3 regions of the Acidovorax sp. GW101-11A03 genome follow, and region 3 is predicted to be linked to each of the others. Evidence: predicted binding sites of a transcription regulator. Region 3 holds the regulator's gene; each other region holds the start of a gene.

Region 1 (6,659 bases), on a different contig from region 3:
CGCCCTATGCCGAATCGCGCCCGGAGCTGGCAGCGCTGCAGCAGCAGGCGCGCAGCAGTGGCACCGGCCTGTGGTCGCAGAAGCGGCCGCTGGCGCCGTGGGACTACCGGCACCGGCGCAGCCAGCGCTGAGCTGGGCTGCAGAGGGATGGATCAGGTGCGCAGCAAAGCCAGCACGCCCTGGGGCATCTGGTTGGCCTGCACCACCATGGCGTTGCCCGCCTGCTGCAGGATCTGCTGGCGCGCCAGGGTGGCGGTCTCCACCGCAAAGTCGGTGTCGGTGATGCGCGCCCGGCTGGCCGAGAGGTTCTCGCTGCCGATCTGCAAGTTGGTGATGGCCGACTCCAGACGCGACGACTGCGCGCCGATGACGGCACGCTGGCTGTTCACGTAGTCCAGCGCGCGGTCTACCGACACGATGGCCTGCGCGGCCGAGGTGGTCACGTCCAGCGTGTTGCGCAGCCCCATGGCGCCCAGACCAATCGCACCCACGCGGGTTTCCAGGGTCTGGTTGGCGTTGGCGCCCACCTGGAACACCTTGGTGCTGATGGCGCCGCTGGTCGAGGCGATGTTTTCGTAGGTCTCGGTGAAGCCCTGCAGCGCGTCCTTGCCCGAGCGGCTGCCCTGGTTGGGCAGCGCCGCCTTGGCGTCGCGCACCATGCCGCCGTCCACGTCGGCGCCGCCAATGGCGCCGGTGTCGGCATTGTTCAGGTCAAAACTGCCGATGAAGGCCGCCCCGTTGAGCCCGTACTGCGTGAGCACATCGCCCGCGTTGGTGAAGGCCCCGGCCGAGGCTGCGCCAATGGCCGCGTCCAGCGTGGAGCCGGGGTTGTTGCTCATGTAGGTGAGCACATCCTTGATGCCGGTGCCGCCCGCCGTCTTGATGCGCTCGTGCATGTAGCGCACGGCCGAGTAGCTGGACGAGTAGAACTCGCTGGTATTGCTGGGCCCGCCAATGGCCGCCACCACCGCGGCCACGCCCAGGTTGGCCACGTCGGCGCGCACCCGTTCTTCGGCGCCGTGGATGAATTCGGCCGCGCCTTCGGCAAACCACAGGTGGCTGCCAGTGATGTTCTGCCAGTTGGTGGAGCGGGCCATCACCGCGTGCACCATTTCGTGGGCAATCACACGGTCGTTGTAGAACGGCGCAGAGCCCCCATTGGGCGGGTTGGGCGGCACGAAGTCGGCCATGTCCACCTGCAGCACCAGGTTGTTGCCCCGCCCCTGCCCGTCAAACCCGGTGACCTGCACATAGGCAGCCACACCGCCCGCGTTGTCGGTAAAGCCGGTGTAGCGGATGTCGATGGCCGCCCCATCGCCCTGCAGGCCAAAATAGGTGCGGATAAGGTTTTCGCTGCTCTCCAGCCAGCTGCCCGCGCTGGTCAGGCCATCAAACACGGACAGCAGGTTCTCGTCGCCCACCACGCTGGCGTCAGAGCGGTCGAACACGTCCATGCCGTTGAACTGCGTGGTGCGCCCGGTACGGTCAATCTCTTGCGCCAGCCGCGTCACCTCGGCCTGGATCGCCTGGCGGTCGGACGCGCTGTTGGTGTCGTTGGCGGCCTGCACAGCCAGCTCGCGGATGCGCTGCAGGCTGGCCGTGACGCTCTGCAGCGCGCCCTCGGCCGTCTGCATGAGCGACAGGCCGTCGTTGGCATTGCGCGCCGCCTGGTTCAAACCCCGTATCTGGGAAGTGAACCGCTCGGAGATCGCCAGGCCCGCGGCGTCGTCCTTGGCGCTGTTGATGCGCAGGCCCGAGGACAGGCGCTGCACGGTCGTGGCCATATCGCTCTGCGCATTGCCAAGCCGGCGCTGCGCATTCAGCGACATCACGTTGGTGTTGATCGTCAACCCCATGGCCAGCCCCGCAGCTCCTGGTGAGTGGTGGATAAATACACAGGCACCGCGCCCCACGCCACAGCGCCGGGGGCCCGGAAACCCGCTTCTCTGTCTCCTTATCGACGCGCTCCGGCAAAACCTGAATGGCGATTTCTGCGGGTCTTTACCTAAGCCGCCAGCGCGCAGGGGGCATCGCCGATAGCATCGTGGGGTCTTTCTCCCTCCTGGCTCCACCGCGCACAGCGCCCCGGTGCCAACCCGTCCCCGTTTGTCATGACCGCCCCCCCATCCCCTTTTGCGGCGCCCACTGCCGAGCCCACCAGCGTCTACCGCCATTCCGGTTTTGTTGCTTTTCTGATCGCCCGCGTGGTGGCCGTGGTGGCCACCCAGGTGCAGGCCGTGGTGGTGGCCTGGCAGGTGTACGACCTCACCCGTGAACCCCTGGCGCTGGCCTATGTGGGGCTGGCGCAGTTTCTGCCCATGCTGTGCCTGCTGCTGCCGGCGGGCGATCTGATCGACCGGTTTGCGCGCAAGCGCATCCTGGCGCTGGCCTGGGCGGTGGGCGGGGTGTGCAGCGCACTGCTGTGGTGGCTGTCGGGCCACGGGGCCAGCGGGGTGGCGGGCATCTATGCGGTGCTGGTGCTGTATGGCTGTTCGCGCGCGTTCTCGGGCCCGGCCATGCAAAGCCTGCTGCCGCAGATCGTGCCGCGCGGGCATCTGGCGCAGGCCATGGCTGCCAACAGCATGCTGATGCGCGTGGCCAGCATCGGCGGGCCCCTGCTGGGCGGGCTGCTGTATGCGCTGGGCGGCGGCGAGCTGACCTATGCCATGTGCTGCGCCTGCTTTGCGCTGGGGGTGGCGCTGGTACTGCGGGTTCCGGTGGCACACGGCACCGCCCCCGGGCCCACGCAGGGCACGATGTGGCAGCGTTTTGGCGCGGGCATCGGCTTCATCCGCTCGCGGCCCATCATCCTGGGCACCATTTCGCTGGACCTGTTTGCCGTGCTGCTGGGCGGCGTGGTGGCCCTGCTGCCCATCTACGCGCAAGAGGTGCTGCACGTAGGCCCGGCCGGCCTGGGCGCGCTGCGCAGCGCCATGGCCGTGGGCGAGGTGGGTGCCGGGCTGTACCTGAGCATGCGGCCCTTCAACCGCCATGTGGGGCGCACCATGTTCATCGCCGTGGCGGTGTTTGGTGTGGCCAACCTCGTGTTTGCGCTCTCGCACTGGTTCTGGCTGTCGTTTGCGGCGCTGATGGTGGCGGGAGCGGCCGACATGGTGAGCGTGTACATCCGGGGGGCACTGGTGCAGTTCTCCACGCCCGACACCATGCGCGGGCGGGTGAACGCGGTCAACATGCTGTTCATCGGCTCGTCCAACGAGCTGGGCGAGTTCCGCGCGGGCACCAGCGCCGCCTGGCTGGGCGTGGTGCCCGCCGCCGTGGTGGGCGGCCTGTGCACGCTGGGCGTGGTGGGTGGCTGGATGCTGGCGTTCAAGACCCTGCGCACGGTGGACCGTTTCGAGGAAGCTGCGCAGGCCAGCAGCTGAGCAGCTGAGCGGTTCAGCGACGGCGCAACAGCCCGTGTAAACAAGCTCCGGGGCGTTTGTGTCGCGCAGGTAAAACCCGCGCGGCAGGCTTGCACGGCGCGTTGGGGCGGAGCACCATGCGCTCCACTGCCTGCCCCCTGTGCGCCCCATGAACGCTCTTTCCGCCCCGCTCCCCGGCCCTCTTCACCGCCGCACCGTGCTCGCTGGCCTGCTGGGCATGGCTGCCTCCGCCCCGCTGGGCCTGGGCCGCGCCGCCGCCCCGGCGGGTACCGCTGGCTGGGCCAGCGCTGACGAAGCCACGCAAACCCGCCTGCTGGACCGCGTGACCTGGGGCAACACTGCCCAGGGCGCACAGGCGCTGCCACCGCAAGGGGTTGCGGCCTACCTGGCCGCGCAGCTGCGCCCCCCGCCCGCCACGCTGCCCCGCGCAGCCCAGGCGCAGATCGACGCCATGGCCATCACCCGCACGCCCTTGCCCGATCTGGCCGCGCGCATGGAGGCCCAGCACCAGGCCGCCAAGGCCCAGCCCACCGAGGATGGCCGCAAAGCCGCGCTCAAGGCCTGGCAGCAGGACATGCGCGCGCTGCAGCAAGAGGCTGCCGAGCGTTTTGTGCTGCGCGCGCTGTATTCGCCCACCCAGCTGCGCGAGAAGATGACCTGGTTCTGGATGAACCACTTCAGCGTGTTTGCGGGCAAGGGCCACCTGCGTGTGCTGGTGGGCGACTACGAGGAACGCGCCATCCGCCCCCATGCGCTGGGGCGTTTTCGCGACCTGCTGGGTGCCACGGTGCGCCACCCGGCCATGCTGCATTACCTGGACAACGCGCGCAACGCAGCGGGCCGCATCAACGAAAACTACGCGCGCGAGCTGATGGAGCTGCACACGCTGGGCGTGGACGGCGGCTACAGCCAGCAGGATGTGCAGGAGCTGGCACGCGTGCTGACCGGTGTGGGCATTGCACGCCAGCCAGACGGCGACGAGCCCCCGCGCATGAAGCCCGCGCTGCGCCGCCACTACGTGCGCGATGGCCTGTTCGAGTTCAACCCCCAGCGACATGACTGGGAGCCCAAGACGCTGCTGGGCCAGCCCCTCCGCGCCGAAGGCCTGGCTGAGGTGGACGAAGCGCTGGACCGCCTGGCACGCGCACCAGCCACAGCGCGTTTCATCACGCGCAAGATCGCGCTTTTCCTGGTGGGCGACAAGCCACCGCCCGCGCTGCTGCAAACCCTGGCCCGCACGTTCGAGCGCACCGATGGCGATATCGCCGCCGTGCTGGAGGCACTGTTCAGCGCGCCGGAGTTTCGTGCATCGCTGGGCCAGCGCTTTCGCGACCCGGTGCACTATGTGCTGGCCAGCCTGCGCCTGGCCCATGGCGACGCCGTGCTGCCCGGCGCCGAGCCCGCGCTGGGCTGGCTGCAGCGCCTGGCCGAGCCCCTGTATGGCCGCGCCACGCCCGACGGCTACCCGCTGGACGCGGCGGCATGGGCGGGCTCGGGGCAGATGTCCACCCGCTTCGAGATCGCCCGCGCCATCGGGGCTGGGGTGGCCACCGCCCCCATGCCCACCCCGCGCGAGAAGGAGATGAGGATGGCCGAGCAGTCGGCATCGCAGCGCACGCCCCCGCCGCTGGCGCAGAGTGCCTATGTGCGCGCCCTGCAGCCCACCTGGTCGGCCGCCACGCGCAATGCGCTGGCGCAGGCGGCATCGCCGCGCGAGTGGAACCTGCTGTTCCTTGCATCACCGGAGTTCATGCACGGCTGAGGAAATCACCATGCGACGCAGACACCTTCTTCAAGCCCTGGGCGCGAGCGCCCTCGGCGTGCACAGCGCCAGCGCGATGGCCGCCCCCGGCGCGCAGGACGTGCGTTTTCTGCTTGTGTTCTTGCGCGGTGGTTATGACTGCGCCAGCCTGCTGGTGCCCACGGCCAGCAGCTACTACTACGAGACACGGCCCAACATCGCCATTGCCCGCCCGGGGCAGGACGGCGGCGCGCTGCCGCTCACGCCCGACTGGGGCCTGCACCCCGTGCTGGCAGATTCGATGCTGCCGCTGTACCAGCAGCGCCAGCTGGCCTTTGTGCCGTTTGCGGGCACCGACGACCTCTCGCGCAGCCACTTCGACACGCAAGACAGCATGGAGCTGGGCCAGCCCGTGGGCGGGCGGCGCGACTACCGCTCGGGTTTTCTGAACCGGCTGGTGGCCGAGCTGAACCCGCGCACCGGCCACACCCCAGCCGCGGCCGCGCTGCAGCCCATGGCCTTCACCAGCACCCTGCCCCTGGTGCTGCGCGGCGCAGTGGATGTGCCCAACACGCTGCTGAGCGCGGCGGCGGGCCGCAGTGGTGTAGACGCGCGGCAGGCGCAGCTCATCGAATCCATGTACCGGGGCACGCCACTGGCCACACCCGTGGCCGAAGGTTTTGCCACGCGCGAAGAAGTGGCGCGCACCATGCAGGGCGAGATGGAGGCCGCCAGCCGCAATGCACTGAGCACCAAGGGCTTTGAAGGCACGGCCCGGCGCATGGCAAAGCTGATGCAGACGCGCTACCAGATCGGTTTTGTGGACGTGGGCGGCTGGGACACCCATGTGGGCCAAGGTGCGGCCACGGGCGCGCTGGCCAACCGGTTTGAAGAGCTGGGCCGGGGCCTGGCAGGCTTTGCCGACGAGATGGGCCCGGCATGGAAGCACACCGTGGTCGTGGTGGTCAGCGAGTTTGGCCGCACCTTCCGCGAGAACGGCAACCGGGGCACCGACCACGGCCACGGCACCGTGTTCTGGGTGCTGGGCGGCGGTGTGGGCGGCGGGCGCATAGTGGGCGAACAGCAGGCGCTGACGGCCACCACCTTGTTCCAGAACCGCGACTACCCCGTGCTCAACGACTACCGTGCCGTGCTGGGCGGGTTGTTCGCCCGGTTGTACGGGTTGAACGCGGCCGCCGTGGCGCGAGTGTTTCCAGGGACGAAGGGGGCGGACTTGCGGCTGGTGTAACTTGCGCCGATTGCTATATATTTAATAGCTATCAGTGCTTATTCATAGCGCGCAACGGCCGATTTTTATTCAAAACCGGCGCCTGCTTCAGGCATTGAAGGTGCCAGAGAGCAGTTCGGGCAGGCGCTCCACCTTCATCTTGAAGCCACAGGCCTGTGCATGCCCGCCGCCGCCCATGCTTTCGGCGAGTGCGATGCAGTCAAAGTTGCGCTGCGCACGCAGCCCCACCTTCACACCTTTTTCGCCCGCGCTCCACATCAGCGCAAAGGTGCCGGTCTTGGCCGAG
Region 2 (6,659 bases), on a different contig from region 3:
GTAAATCGTGGATTCAAAAAGGTTTTTTCAGTGAGGTCATCCAACTTCAGACATCTGCCCGGTATCTGGGCAAGCAGAAAACCCATGGTTTCGCGCACTGCCGCGCCAAGTTCTGTCGATTGTTGCGACAAACGGAGCTGTCTTTTCATGCTTTGGGTGTGGTTGGTTTCGGCGCTGGCATTGCCCCTGCCGCCATGGCAGACTGCACCGCCCAACGCCTTTGGGAGACGCGCATGACCGGGCTGACTGCACTTTGCGATATCACAGTTCTCACCACCACCGTGGCCAGCGAGGCCGAGGCGCGGCAGTTGGTGCAGTTGGTTCTGCAGGCGCGGCTGGCTGCCTGTGTGCAGGTGGAGCCGATCACAGCCTATTTCCGCTGGCAGGGCGCGCAGCAGGAGGACCGCGAGTTTCGGTTGGTGTGCAAAACCGCACCCCGGGCCCTTCATCCCTTGCTGGCTCTCGTGCGGGCGCACCACCCTTACGTGCTTCCGCAGCTGGTGGTTCAGACGCTGCAGGGTTCGGCGGAGTATGCCGACTGGGTGGACGCGCAAGTGGCCCACCCCGTGGTGTCGGCCTGACGGCGGGTTGGGCATCGCCCAGTTGTTCGGGCCCGGGGTTGGGGGCGTGCGCCCGCCAACCCCTTGATTGATTTACACACTCAAGTCAATCTGCTGCACCGTCCCCACCCCTCCGTCCTCGCGCAGGTACACGCTCGTGGAGCGCACGGCGCCCAGGGAGGTGTTGTCAGCGGTGCGCAGGGCAAACGGGGTGGTGGCCGATGCGGCGGTCTGCACGGCGCCCACGCCGAGTTCGGCCAGGGTTTGCAGGCGGCCGGTGCCGTCGGCACTCGGGGTCCACACGCGCAGTTGTTGGTAGACGGGGTCGGCTTCGTCGATCCAGCCGTTGCCGTCGGTGTCGTGCCGGGCCAGCTCGGCAAAGCCATTGCCAGTGCCGGGGCCGAAGAGTTCCAGGCCGTTGTCGATGAGCGCGTTCTGGTTGGTGTCCAGCGCCAGATAGCCCCGGTTGCCTGCCAGCAGGGGCACGTTTTCGGCTTCGCCGTCGCCGTTCAGGTCGAAAGAAAAACGTTGGTCTTGCAGCTGGGCGGCGGTGCCGTCGAAGTTGATCACCAGGGGATCGATGGCGGTGGCGTCGCCCAGGCGCAGGCTGAACGAGGATTCCTGGCGGTAGCTGCGCTGCATATCGAGCTGCAGGGTGAATCGGATCTCGCGCCCGTCGGCGGTGCGCACCACGCCCTGGGCGCTGAACTGGGTGCGTTCGGTTTCTTCGATGACCTCGCGCTGTTCATAGACCAGGCCAAATCCGGCGCGTTGGCGCCCGGGGGCGGAGTCTGCCTGGGCTTGCGCGGGGCGCTGGGGCGGGGTGGGCGCTTCGGCCGAGGCGCCCTGCCCGGTATAGACGCGCACCCGCACGCCGGTCATGAGTGCGATGAGGTCGCGCATCAGGGCGAGCTGGGGTGTGAGGCCTTCGTCGGCGTCGGTTTCACTGGGGGCGGTGGTGGCCTCGGTGGCCGTGGTGGTGGCCATCTGGGTGGCCTGGCGGGCCTGCGCGGCCTGGGCCAGGCGGGCGGCGCTGGAGATCTGGACGGCCGGGGCCGCTCGGGCGGTGTTGGATGCGTTGGCGGGGCGGCGGTCGCCCACCCATGCTTCAAAGCGGCTGCTTTGGGTGTGCACGCGTGTCGCGGCGTGCTGGGCCTGCATCTGCAGGGCGGATGATTCGATCTTCATGGGACACCTCCGCGGTTGCCACAAGGAGATATCGGCCAGCGGGGGCAAGAACTTGATTGACCCTGGTGCGGGCAGGGCTGCGGGGCGCGCGAAGACTCGGGGGCTATCCAGCCTGCAGCACCTGGCGCTCGAAGTCCTCCAGCGCCAGCGGGCGGCCGAACAGGTAGCCCTGGAAAGCCTGGCAGCCGTGCGATAGCAGGAACTGGTGGTGCTCGGTGGTTTCCACGCCCTCGGCGATCACGTCCAGGCCCAGGCTGCCCGCCAGCCCGATGATGGATCGCGCAATGGCGGCATCGCTCGGGTCCAGCAGCACGTCGCGCACAAAACCCTGGTCGATCTTGATCTGGTCCAGCGGCAGGCGCTTGAGGTAGCTCAGCGACGAGTAGCCCGTGCCAAAGTCGTCCAGCGAGAAACCCAGGCCATGGGCCTTGAGGGCTTGCATGGTGGCGATGACGTTGTCCACGTTGTCCAGCAGCAGGCTTTCGGTCAGCTCCAGCTTGATCTGCGCAGGGTCGGCCCCCGTGCTCTGCAGCAGTGCCAGCACCTGGGCCACAAAGTCTTCCTGCAGGAACTGGCGCGCACTCACGTTGATGGCGAGGCTGAGGTGGGCGAAGTGCGGCTCGTGCCGCCAGCGGGCCTGCTGGCGCAGGGCGGTTTCCATGACCCAGTGGCCCAGCGGCAGGATCAGGCCCGATTCTTCGGCCAGCGGTATGAATTCGGCGGGCGACACCATGCCGTGCACCGGGTGGCGCCAGCGCACCAGGGCCTCGGCGCCGGTGATGTGGCCCCGGCTGTCCACCTGCGGCTGGTACAGCAGCAGAAACTGCGCCTGGCGCAGGCCGTTGTGCAGCTCGGTCTCCAGCAGTGCGCGGCGGTTCACGGCCTGCTGCATGTCGGGGTCAAAAAAGCGCAAGGTGTTGCGCCCCGCGTCCTTGGCGCGGTACATGGCCATGTCGGCCTGCTTGAGCACTTCGTCCACCGAGTCGCGGTGGTGGCGCAGCAAGGTGGCGCCGATGCTGGCCGAAAAATGGTGCTCGTGCCCGGCCAGGTCATACGGCTGGCGCAGCTGGGCCAGGATCAGCTCGCCCAGGGTGCGGGTCTGGGCGGCGGCTTCGGTGGGGTCGCTGCTCAGGTTCTGCAGCACCACCACAAACTCGTCGCCGCCCAGGCGGGCCACGGTGTCCTGCTCGCGCACGCAACCGCGCAGGCGCTGGGCCACCTCCTTGAGCAGCAGGTCGCCCACCTCGTGGCCCCGGGTGTCGTTCAGGGTCTTGAAGTTGTCCAGGTCCACAAACAGCACGGCCGTGGTCAGGCCCGAGCGCGCGCCGTTGACCAGCACCTGCTGCAGCCGGTCCACCAGCAGGCGGCGGTTGGGCAGCTGGGTGAGCGCGTCGTAGAACGCCAGGTAGCGTGCTTCATCTTCGGCGGCCTTGCGGCCCGAGATGTCGATGTCGATGCAGAACATCTCCGGCGGGTGGCCGGGCACCTGGATGTAGGCGTGGCTGGAGAACACATCCACCGGCGAGCCGTCCTTGCGCTGCAGCTGCAGCTCGCCCGCCGGGATGACCTCTCCCGTCTTGAACATGTGCGCCACATGGGCGCGCACGGCCTCGCGCATGGGCGGCGGGATGATGAGGTCGAGCAGGTTGGCGCCCAGCGCCTCTTCGGCGGTGTAGCCGTAGAGGTGTTCGGAAGCCTTGTTCCAGTAGCTGGTGGTGCCGTCTTCCAGATAACCCTGCACCGAGATGGACGGGATGTTGCGCAGCAGCGAACGAAAGCGAAGCTCGGACTCGCGCAGCGCGCTTTCGGCCTGCTTGCGTTTCGTGATGTCGCGGGCCAGGAACACCACGGCGGCCTGGCCACCCACCTTCACGCCCAGGGGCTGCGCGCGTCCCTCGAACTCGCGCCGTCCCGCCTGCGTCTGCATCTCGTACTCGATGGTGTGGGTCTGGCCCGATTGCAGGGTGTCGCGGATCAGCGCCATGAAACGATCCGCCTGCGGGGCGGGCAGCACCTCGTGCAGGCGCTTGCCGAGGAGCTGGGGGGCGCTGGCCGACAGCGCCGAATCGTCTGGCGAAAGCACTTCCACATAGCGCCCCTGTGCGTCCAGCACCAGCAGCACGTCGGGGATGGCCTGGGCGATGGCTTTCAGGCGCGCGGCGGTGCCCGCCAGCGCGTGTTCGGTGGCCATGCGGTCTTCCACATCGCGCAGCAGCAGGCCCAGGACCACGGTGGCGGGGGTGAAGGTGAGCAGGAAGGGCAGGGCCAGGGTCTGGTTGACGCGCTGGAGCACCACAGCGGGCAGCAGCTGGAACACCGCGATCACCGCCAGGTGCAGCAGCAGCCCGAACACGGCCAGCGGCACCGGCCGCACACCCACCTTGGCGCGTGCGCGCGCTTCGCGGTAGAGCAGGCCCATCACCGTGCACAGCGCAATCACCATCAGGCCCACCTCGGCCCCCGCGCCACCCAGCCACAGGCGCCCCGTGGCTGCCATGGCCGCTGCAATGCAGGCCACCAGGGGGCCGCCAAACAGCCCCGCCATGCTGAGCACGACCGAGCGCGCATCAAAGATCACGCCAGGCATGAGCACCACCGGGGTGAGCATTCCCACCACGCAGATGCCGCCAAAAATCAGCCCCGAAAAAAACTGGCCCACCAGGGGGCGGTGGCGCCAAAGGCGGATGTTGAAGCCGTGCAGAAAACACAGCGCCAACAGCAAGGCAACGCCTTTGACCAGCTCAATGAACATGGGCCTCCGTGCTTTTCCTGGGGAAGGCCCATCATGGGGGAATTGTTGCGATCCGTAAACTGAAAATGGCCCCGGATAGGGCCATTTGATGTCGAACCAGGCCCGGTTGGGCGGCCCGCCGGGGGGGGCAGTTGAAGGCGGCTTCAGGCCAACAAAGCCTGCGCAAACTCGCGGGCGTTGAAGGTTTCCAGGTCTTCGAGTTTTTCGCCCACGCCGATGAAGTACACGGGGATGGGGCGCTCCTGCGCAATCGCGGCCAGCACGCCGCCCTTGGCTGTGCCGTCGAGCTTGGTCACGACGAGGCCGGTAAGCTGCAGCGCGTCGTCAAATGCGCGCACCTGCGCCAGCGCGTTCTGGCCCGTGTTGCCGTCGATCACCAGCAGCACCTCGTGGGGTGCCGTGGCGTCGGCCTTGGTCACCACGCGGCGGATCTTTTTCAGCTCTTCCATCAGGTGCAGCTGCGTGGGCAGGCGGCCGGCGGTGTCCACCAGCACCACATCCTTGCCGCGCGCCTTGCCTGCCGTGACGGCATCAAAGCTCACGGCAGCCGGGTCGCCGCCTTCCTGGCTCACGATCTCGACCGTGTTGCGGTCGGCCCACACACCGAGCTGCTCGCGCGCAGCGGCGCGGAAGGTGTCTGCAGCGGCCAGCAGCACGGCGGCGCCTTCGTCTGCCAGATGTTTGGTGAGTTTGCCGATCGACGTGGTCTTGCCCGCGCCGTTCACGCCCGCCACCATGATCACGGTGGGCGTGTGCTCGCCAATCACCAGGCTTTTTTCGAGCGGGCGCAACAGGTCGGCCAGCGCGTCGGCCAGCAAGCCCTTGACGGCGGCGGGGTCGGTGGCCTTGGCCTCCTTCACGCGGCGCTTGAGGTCCGCCAGCAGGTGGGCTGTGGCCTTGACGCCGGTGTCGGCCATCAGCAGGGCCTCTTCCAGCTCTTCATACAGCGCGTCGTCGATCTGCGTGCCGGTGAACACGGTGGCAATGCTGCTGCCGGTCTTGCGCAGCCCGGCCTTCAGGCGATCGAGCCAGCCCTTGCGCTCGGCCGCCACGGGGGCTGGTGCGGGCACTGCGGCTGCAGGCGGGGGCACGGGGGCGGGTGGTGGTGCCACAGGGGGCAGGGGGGGCGGGGGCGCGATGGGCGCAGGGGTTGGCGCAACTGGCGCCACCGGGGCAATGGCTGGTGTCGCGGTGGGCGCTGCCAAGGGTACTGCTGGCACAGCGGCGGCGGGGACCGCCACGGGCACCACAACGGGCTCTGCAACGGGTGCCGCCACTGGCGCAGCGGCAGGTGCTGCGGGCAGTGGGGCCTCGGCCTCGGGCGTTTTGGCCGCAAAGGGGTTGCGCAGCCAGCCAAAGCCCGAGGGGGCGGGCGCAGCCACCGGCGGGGCGGGCTGTGCGGCAGGGGGTGTGGCGGGTACAGGCGTGGGGGCAGGTACGGGTGCGGGTGCAACGGGCGCCTGGGCGTCTACCGGCGAGGCCGGGGCGGGCGCGTCGGTGGGGGCGGGTTTTTTCTTGAAGAAACTGAACATTGGAGGGTTCTTAGAATCACTCCATTCTATGAAACGTGCTTTCAACCTCCTGGGCCTCATGGCCTGTCTCTCGTGCGGGGCTGCCTTTGCGGCAACGCCACCGGTGCCTACCACCCCGACTACAGCGACTGCCACGGCACCTTCAGCTGCACCTTCGACCGCCCCCGCCACGGCGTCTGGCGCACAGCAGTTCACGCTGAAAAATGGCATGCAGCTCATCGTGCAGCCCGACCGGCGCGCGCCCACGGCGGTGCATATGGTTTGGCTGCGCGTCGGCTCCATGGACGAGGTGGACGGCGTGACCGGCGTGGCCCATGTGCTGGAGCACATGCTCTTCAAGGGCACCAAGACGCTGCAGCCGGGCGAGTTCTCGCGCCGTGTGGCGGCCCTGGGCGGGCGCGAAAACGCCTTCACCAGCCGCGACTACACGGGCTACTACCAGCAGATCCCGTCCAACCGGCTCGAAGACGTGATGAAGCTTGAATCGGACCGGTTTGCCAACAACCAGTGGCCCGACGAGGAGTTCAAGAAAGAGATCGAGGTCGTGAAGGAGGAGCGCCGCCTGCGCACCGAAGACCAGCCCCGCGCCATGCTGGCCGAGCAGCTGTTTGCCACCACCTTCATCGC
Region 3 (6,659 bases):
GGCGCTGAGCATGGTTTTGGCGCCGCCGTTGATGAAGCGCAGCGTGGCCTCATACCGCACGGAGTTGTCCACGAAGTTCGCGCGTTCGCGGTCCAGGTCCACCGAGTTGTTGTCCAGGCTGGGCTGCGTCTGCACCGTGTAGCCCAGGGCGCCCTGCCGGTCGATGCTGGCGGTGGTGGGCACCGTGGGCAAGGGAATGTGGCGCGGATCGGTGGTGCCTGCCGTGCCATGCGACCCGCCGGTGGCCAGGCGGGTGACACCCGAACCCGTGCCCGAGAATCCTATGCCTGTGGCTTCCCGCAGCGCATCGCCAAACTTGAAGTCGCGCGCCACATAGCCGGGGGTGTCGGCATTGGCAATGTTGCTGGCGATGGCGCGCTGACGTTCCGCACGCAGCACCAAGGCGTTGCTGTGAAAACTCAGCTGGTTGGTCATCTTGTCAAGCATGTTTGCCTCACACCGTTGTTTGCAAAGTCGCCAGCCCCAGGGGCTTTTTTGGCGTTGCCTGATTATGGAAACCGCTGCTTTTTTCTAAAGCGCAAAGAGCGTGGAAATGGATGGGCAGTTCCGGGTTTTGGGCGGGCGCTGCCTGCCTATAGTTATTGGTGTGAAATGGCCCTTGCCCCCTGCGGGCCAGCCACCCGATGCCCAGGAGGTCCCATGTCCACTTCCCCCCGTTTCTTGTTTTCCCTCCCGGTTGTGTCCGGCCGCTCCCCCGCGCAGCGCCCCGCAGGTGCCGCTTGGCGGGCCCTGTGCCTGGTGGTGCTGGGCGCGCTGGCTGTGGGCGCCAGTGGCACGGCCCGGGCCCAGGCGGCGGGCGATCCCTCGGTGGACCTGGGTCCGCTGACGCAGCGCTGGCTGGATGACACCCTGGCGCGCAGCGCCCCCACCGGGCTCCCCTTGCGCATGGAAGTGAGTGTTGGCTCACTGGATTCGCGATTGCGGCTGGCGCCTTGCGCGCGCGTGGAGCCCTATTTGCCGGTGGGTTCCCGCCTGTGGGGCCGCACCCGCCTCGGGCTGCGTTGTGTTGAGGGGCCCACCGCCTGGAATGTGTTCCTGCCAGTCACCGTCAAGGCGTTTGGCCCGGCCTGGGTGCTGACCGGCAATTTGGCGCCCGGCGCTGTCCTGACCGCCAGCGATGCCACCGAGGCCGAGGTGGACTGGGCCGCCGAGACCGCTCCTGTCATGGCGAACCCAGACCTGTGGGTCGGGCAGGTAGCCGCGCGCCAGCTGGTGGCGGGCCAGGCATTGCGCCAGAGCATGGTGCGGGCCCCGCAGCTGTTCCGCGCAGGGGCCCAGGTGAAGGTGGTGGCCCAGGGGCCCGGCTACGCGGTCACGTCGGCAGGGCAGGCGCTGTCGGCCGGGGCCGTAGGGCAAACTGTGCGTATCCGCATGGATAATGGTCGTATTGTCAGTGGAATAGTGAACGAAAGCGGAGCAGTAGACGTCACTCTTTGATGACGCCCTGGTGATAAATGGCTAAAGTCCGGGCCAAACGGGTCGAAAACATTGCTACTGTGCCCCACATCATGCGGGGTGGTGGAGAGAGCGATGAAGATAGGTCAAAAACCGGAACTCCCGGGCGCATTGCCGCAGACGGGGCTTGCCAAGCAAGCCAAGACGCCTGCCAGCGCTGCTGAAGGAGCCACCAAGGACGCCCTGGCTGCAGCGTCAACCGCCGGTGTGCCCGTCACGGTCTCGATCGCCGCCCAAAGCCTGAACCCTGCCTCCCGTGTGGCTGGTGATTTTGATGCCGGCAAGGTCAAGGCAGTCCGCGCTGCCATCGAAAAGGGTGAGTTTTCTGTCGATGCCGAAGCCATCGCCGACAAGATGCTGTCCAACGCCCAGGAGATCCTGACCCGTTCGCGGGGTTGAACCCGCTTTGCAGACTGGCGCGATCCATCGCACAATGCGCCATGTCGCTGGAAGAATCCCTCTCGGCTGTCGAGCAGCTGATCGATAAAGTCACCGCCGCCCTTCTCGCGGCAGACCCCCAATCCCTGGAACAACACAGTGTGGCCCTGCGTGACGCAGCGGCCCTGTTTGCGCGCGCGCTGGAGCAATCCACGGCGCACGGGATGCCTTTGCCTGCTGCGGTGCAAAAGCGGGTGGAAACCATCAGCGGCATGCTGGCGGTGCAGCGCGACAACCTTGCTCGCCTGTCGGCCGTGACTGACCGCCAGGCTGCGGGCCTGCTGCCGCCCTCCAATGCCGCATCGACCTACGGCGACGGGCTGTCAACGCGCGCGGCCAAACCGGGCGTGGCGCGCATCTACCGTTCTGCAGGCTGACTTGGGGGGAGACCTTGGCCCGGCGCGCCTTGTAGGGCGGCGGGAAAACAAGGTCAATGCAAGGTCAATGCGCGCGCATCTTGGCGCGCAGGCGGGCGATGGATTGGCTGTGCAGCTGGCACACCCGTGACTCCGTCACGCCCAGCACGGCCGCGATCTCTTTGAGATTCATGTCGTGCTCGTAGTACATGCCCATGATGTGCTGCTCGCGTTCGGGCAGGCTCTTGATGGCATTGACCAGTGAGGTCTTGAGGCGGTGGTCGCGCAGCAGTTCGACCGGATCAGCGTCGGCGTCGGCAACATGGCGGTCCAGAAACCCGTCCTCGTCGTCGTTGCCGTGGGTCATGTCCTCCAGGTACACCAGCTGGGTGCCCCGCACCTTCCCCAGCAGGTTCTGGTAGTCGGGCAGGCTCATGCCCATTTCGCTGGCGATTTCTGATTCGAGCGGGCTGCGGCCCAGCTTCTGCTCCAGCCGGTGCACGGCATGCTCGATGTCTTTCTGGCTCTTGCGCGAGCTGCGGCTCATCCAGTCGCCCTCGCGCAGCTCGTCGAGCATGGCGCCCCGGATGCGCTGGGTGGCAAAGGTCTCGAACTGCACACCCTGGGCCACTTCATAGCGCGAGAGCGCATCGGCCAGGCCCATCATCCCGACCTGGATCAAGTCGTCCAGCTCCACATTGGGCGGCAGCTTGGCGATCATGTGGTGCGCAATTCTCCGGACCAGCGGCACATGCTGGCGGATCATCGCGTCACGATCGAGCTGGCCTTTGGCGGTGTACATCAGATCAACTTCTCCGGAAAAATCAACTCAATGGCTCCGGACAAAATGTGCAGGCATGTCTGCCAAGGTGCTGGATGGCAGCGCACTCAGCGATCCGTTCATGGTGCCCGCATTTTCCAGCAGTTGCAAGGCCAGGCGCTGAAGCTCCTGAGGGTTCTGCGTGGCGATGGTGGTGGTCCGCACCGGCCCCCCCAAATGGCGCTCGGCACAGGCCTGCAGCGCCATCAACTGCGACTGGGCCTTGTGGCGCTCGGTTGCCGTGTTGCTGTGCAGCAAAGCGGCCACCATGCAGGGCAGCCCGGTGTGCAGGGCAATCTGCTTGAGGCTCTTGTAGCTGGTCATCACGCCCGCGGAACCGCCACCCATGACCACCAGGGGCACTGTGGCCGTATGGGTCAGCAAGGGCCCCAGTGTGGAAGCGGGCGCGTGGATCACCATCAGGCCGTAGGTCCTGAAGTAGGGCAGCAGGTTCTCCATAGGGGAGCGCGTGGTGTCGCCCGCCTTGCGGCTGAGGTGCTGCAGGCCCTTGGCGGCTGGGATCACGGCCAGCGAGGACGCGGTGGCTCCCAGGTTCAGTTGCGCACCGTCGTTCCACGAGGCGTGCTGCAGCAGGTGCAACAGGCCCGGGCTGTTGTCTGTCTCCTGCGCCGTGCCGTCCAGCACCACCACGGGGTAGCCCAGCCGCTGCAGGCTGGCACAGATCTGCCAGAGCGTTTCCAGCCCACTGCCGGCGTTGCCCTGGCTCACCACCGCCAGCATGCGCAACTCGGCCTGTGGCGTGAAACTGTGCAGGCCAGCGGCCTGGTGAAAACCCAGATCAAGCATCGACCAGCCCCCCTTCGGTGATGGTGTCGGGGGAGTGCGAGAAGAAGAAATTCAGGTCGGTGGCCTTGGGGTCGAACGCCGACTTGGCAGGGGCGCGCATCGACGTGCTGATGAGCTGGTGCGCATTGGCGCGCTCCCAGTCCTCGGGCACACGCTGGCCGTTGGTCACGCCGCGCAGCACCATCTGGTGGCGGATCAGCGCATCGATCGCGGGGCCGAGCTTCACGGCCTCGTCCACCTTGGACAGGATGGCCTGCTGCGAGCCGTCGGTCTTGAACGCGGTGAGCACGTCGTCCAGCGTGTCGCCATGGCAGCCCGCGTTGAGCACCAGGAGGCGGTTCACGTGGGGCAGGTCCAGCACGTCCAGCATGTCGCGCTTGCGCGGGTCGCGGGGGGCCACGCCGGTGGTGTCGATCAGGACCATTTTCTTGCCGCTGAGCAGGCCCAGCAGGTCCTGCAGTGCGGCGCGGTCGTGCGCCAGGTGGGCCACGATGCCCAGCATGCGGCCGTAGGTGCGCAGCTGTTCGTGGGCACCCACGCGGTAGGTGTCGAGTGTGATCAGGCCCACGCTGCCGGGGCCGTGGATGCGCGCGCACATGGCGGCCAGCTTGGCCGTGGTGGTGGTCTTGCCGACGCCGGTGGAGCCCACCATGGCAAAGATGCCGCCTTGTTCGTACAGCGGGGGCTCGGCCTGGTCGGTCTTGAGGTTGCGTTCGAGCACTTCCATCAACCAGCGCACCGATTCGCCCGCCGACAGATCCTCGGGCATGCGTTCGAGTACAGCACGGGCCAGCGAGGGCGAGTAGCCCGCGCGGATCATCTTGAGCATCAGGTTGGACTGGATCGGGTTTTGGCGCGCCTGGCCCAGCCAGGCCAGCGTGTTGAAGCGGTCTTCGATCAGCTCCTTCATGGAGTGCAGCTCGTTCATCAGGCTTTGCTGGTTGTTCGACTGAATCAGGTGGGCGCTGGCCGCTTCCTGCCGACGGCGCGGGGGCTCGGGCGGGATGTCCATGGGGATGGTGCGCAGCGGGTTGTGGCGCGCCACGGCCACGGCCGGGGCGGGCATGCGTTCGCGCTCCCGTTCAGGTTCCTGGTCGCGGCTGCGCTCCGACAGCGTCGGGGCTTCCGCCGCGCCGTGCAGGGCCTCGTGGCGGCGGCGCAGCATGCGCTCGCGCACATAGTCCTGGAACGACAGCGTGCTCATCGCCAGCTGCTCGGTGTCTTCCTCCACCGGGTTGCGGCCCAGGCCTGCCGCCGCCTGGCTCGCCAGGCTGGAGCGGGCGGGCTGCGCGCTGCTGCGTGGGGCGCTGGGTGCCAGCAGCGGTGCGCTGGAGGTGTTGTTGCCTGCACCACCGCCGTCCAGCGCCGAGAGCGTGTCTTCGGCCGTCGCCACCACTTCGACGCCGTTGGCGGTCGGGCGGTTGGACAGGATCAGTGTGCCGTCGCCAAAGGCCATGCGCGCCTTGGCCAGAGCCTCCCGGGAGGTGGGGGCGGTAAAGCGTTTGATGTTCATGCTGATGCACCTTTAAGGATCGGCCCAATACGGATGGTGTGGGTCTCTGGGATTTCACTGTGCGCAAGCACCTGCAGGCGGGGTGCGACGCGGCGCACCAGGCGGGAGATGGCGTTGCGGATCTGGTCGGGAACCAGCAGGCAGGCGGGCAAGCCCATCTCTTCCTGCTTGAGGGCCACTTCGGCGGCCTTCTGCGTGAGGATGTCGGCCACACCGGGGTCGAGCGCAGGGCCTGCCGTGTTGCCCAGGGCCTGCACCAGAAGGCGCTCCAGGCCGGGTTCGATGGCAATGACGTTGAGTTCGCGCGTGGGGCCGTAGATCTGCTGAACGATGGCGGGCGAGAGCGCAATGCGCACGCGGCGGGCCAGCTCGACCGGGTCGGAGACCGCACCGGCATGCTCGGCCAGCGTCTCGATGATGGTGCGGATATCGCGGATGTGCACAGACTCTTCCAGCAGCAGCTGGAGGACCTTCTGGAACGTTGCGATGGAGACCATTTTCGGGACCACTTCTTCGATGAGCTTGGGAGCCAGCTTGGCCACGTGTTCCACCAGTTGCTGCGTTTCCGTGCGACTGAGGAGCTTGGCGGCCTGCACTTGCATCAAGTGTGACAAATGGGTGGCCATCACGGTTTCGGAATCAACGACCGTAAAACCCGCCATTTGTGCGGCTTCCTTCTGCCGGTCGTCGATCCAGTGTGCTGGCAGGCCAAATGCAGGGTCGGTGGTGGGTGTGCCGATCAGCGGCGTGGTGATGCCGCCGGGGTTGATGGCCAGGAACATGCCGGGGAAGGCCTCGCCTTCGCCCACCACCACACCGCGCAGCGTGATGCGGTAGCCGCTGGGCTTGAGTTCGAGGTTGTCGCGCACATGCACGGCGGGGGGCAGGAAGCCCACCTCCTGCGCAAATTTGCGGCGCACGCCCTTGATGCGGGTCAGCAGGTCGCCCTGGCGGCTCTTGTCCACCAGGCTGATGAGGCGGTAGCCCAGCTCCAGGCCCAGCAGGTCCACGGGCTGCAGGTCATCCCAGGTGGCTTCGCCGTCGCCCACGGGGGCCGGGGGCGCTTCGACTTCCGGCGGTACCTTCTGGCGTTCGTGCAGCAGCCAGGCGCCGTAGCCCAGCAGGCCGCCCATGGTCAGGAACACCACGTGAGGCATGCCGGGGATCAGGCCCAGCAGCACCAGGATGCCCGCCGTGACGCCCAGCACGCGGGGCGACATGAACAGCTGCTGCACGATCTGGCGGCCCA

The links. The regulator FliA, encoded in region 3, starts transcription of late flagellar genes. The targets are predictions, from matches to a motif close to CTAAAGTTTNNNNNNNNNNNGCCGNTA.
Region 1: the regulator FliA is predicted to act here: its motif matches at 1,956-1,982, upstream of AC07Z7_RS12235 (flagellinolysin).
Region 2: the regulator FliA is predicted to act here: its motif matches at 1,778-1,804, upstream of AC07Z7_RS17115 (SPM autocatalytic domain-containing protein).

The regions. Positions count from the first base shown of each region.
Region 1 covers NZ_JBWKZU010000024.1:67,097-73,755, reverse strand. Annotated here, with positions in the region: gene AC07Z7_RS12240 (thermonuclease family protein) at 1-131, shown strand, start outside; gene AC07Z7_RS12235 (flagellinolysin) at 153-1,856, opposite strand; gene AC07Z7_RS12230 (MFS transporter) at 2,112-3,383, shown strand; gene AC07Z7_RS12225 (DUF1800 domain-containing protein) at 3,532-5,145, shown strand; gene AC07Z7_RS12220 (DUF1501 domain-containing protein) at 5,156-6,373, shown strand; gene AC07Z7_RS12215 (DHH family phosphoesterase) at 6,461-6,659, opposite strand, start outside.
Region 2 covers NZ_JBWKZU010000042.1:12,886-19,544, forward strand. Annotated here, with positions in the region: gene cutA (divalent-cation tolerance protein CutA) at 1-581, shown strand, start outside; gene AC07Z7_RS17115 (SPM autocatalytic domain-containing protein) at 654-1,748, opposite strand; gene AC07Z7_RS17120 (EAL domain-containing protein) at 1,852-4,500, opposite strand; gene ftsY (signal recognition particle-docking protein FtsY) at 4,644-6,032, opposite strand; gene AC07Z7_RS17130 (M16 family metallopeptidase) at 6,061-6,659, shown strand, end outside.
Region 3 covers NZ_JBWKZU010000008.1:19,758-26,416, reverse strand. Annotated here, with positions in the region: gene flgB (flagellar basal body rod protein FlgB) at 1-447, opposite strand, end outside; gene flgA (flagellar basal body P-ring formation chaperone FlgA) at 661-1,458, shown strand; gene flgM (flagellar biosynthesis anti-sigma factor FlgM) at 1,552-1,875, shown strand; gene AC07Z7_RS05575 (hypothetical protein) at 1,917-2,291, shown strand; gene AC07Z7_RS05570 (RNA polymerase sigma factor FliA) at 2,356-3,072, opposite strand; gene AC07Z7_RS05565 (hypothetical protein) at 3,100-3,897, opposite strand; gene flhF (flagellar biosynthesis GTPase FlhF) at 3,890-5,410, opposite strand; gene flhA (flagellar biosynthesis protein FlhA) at 5,407-6,659, opposite strand, start outside.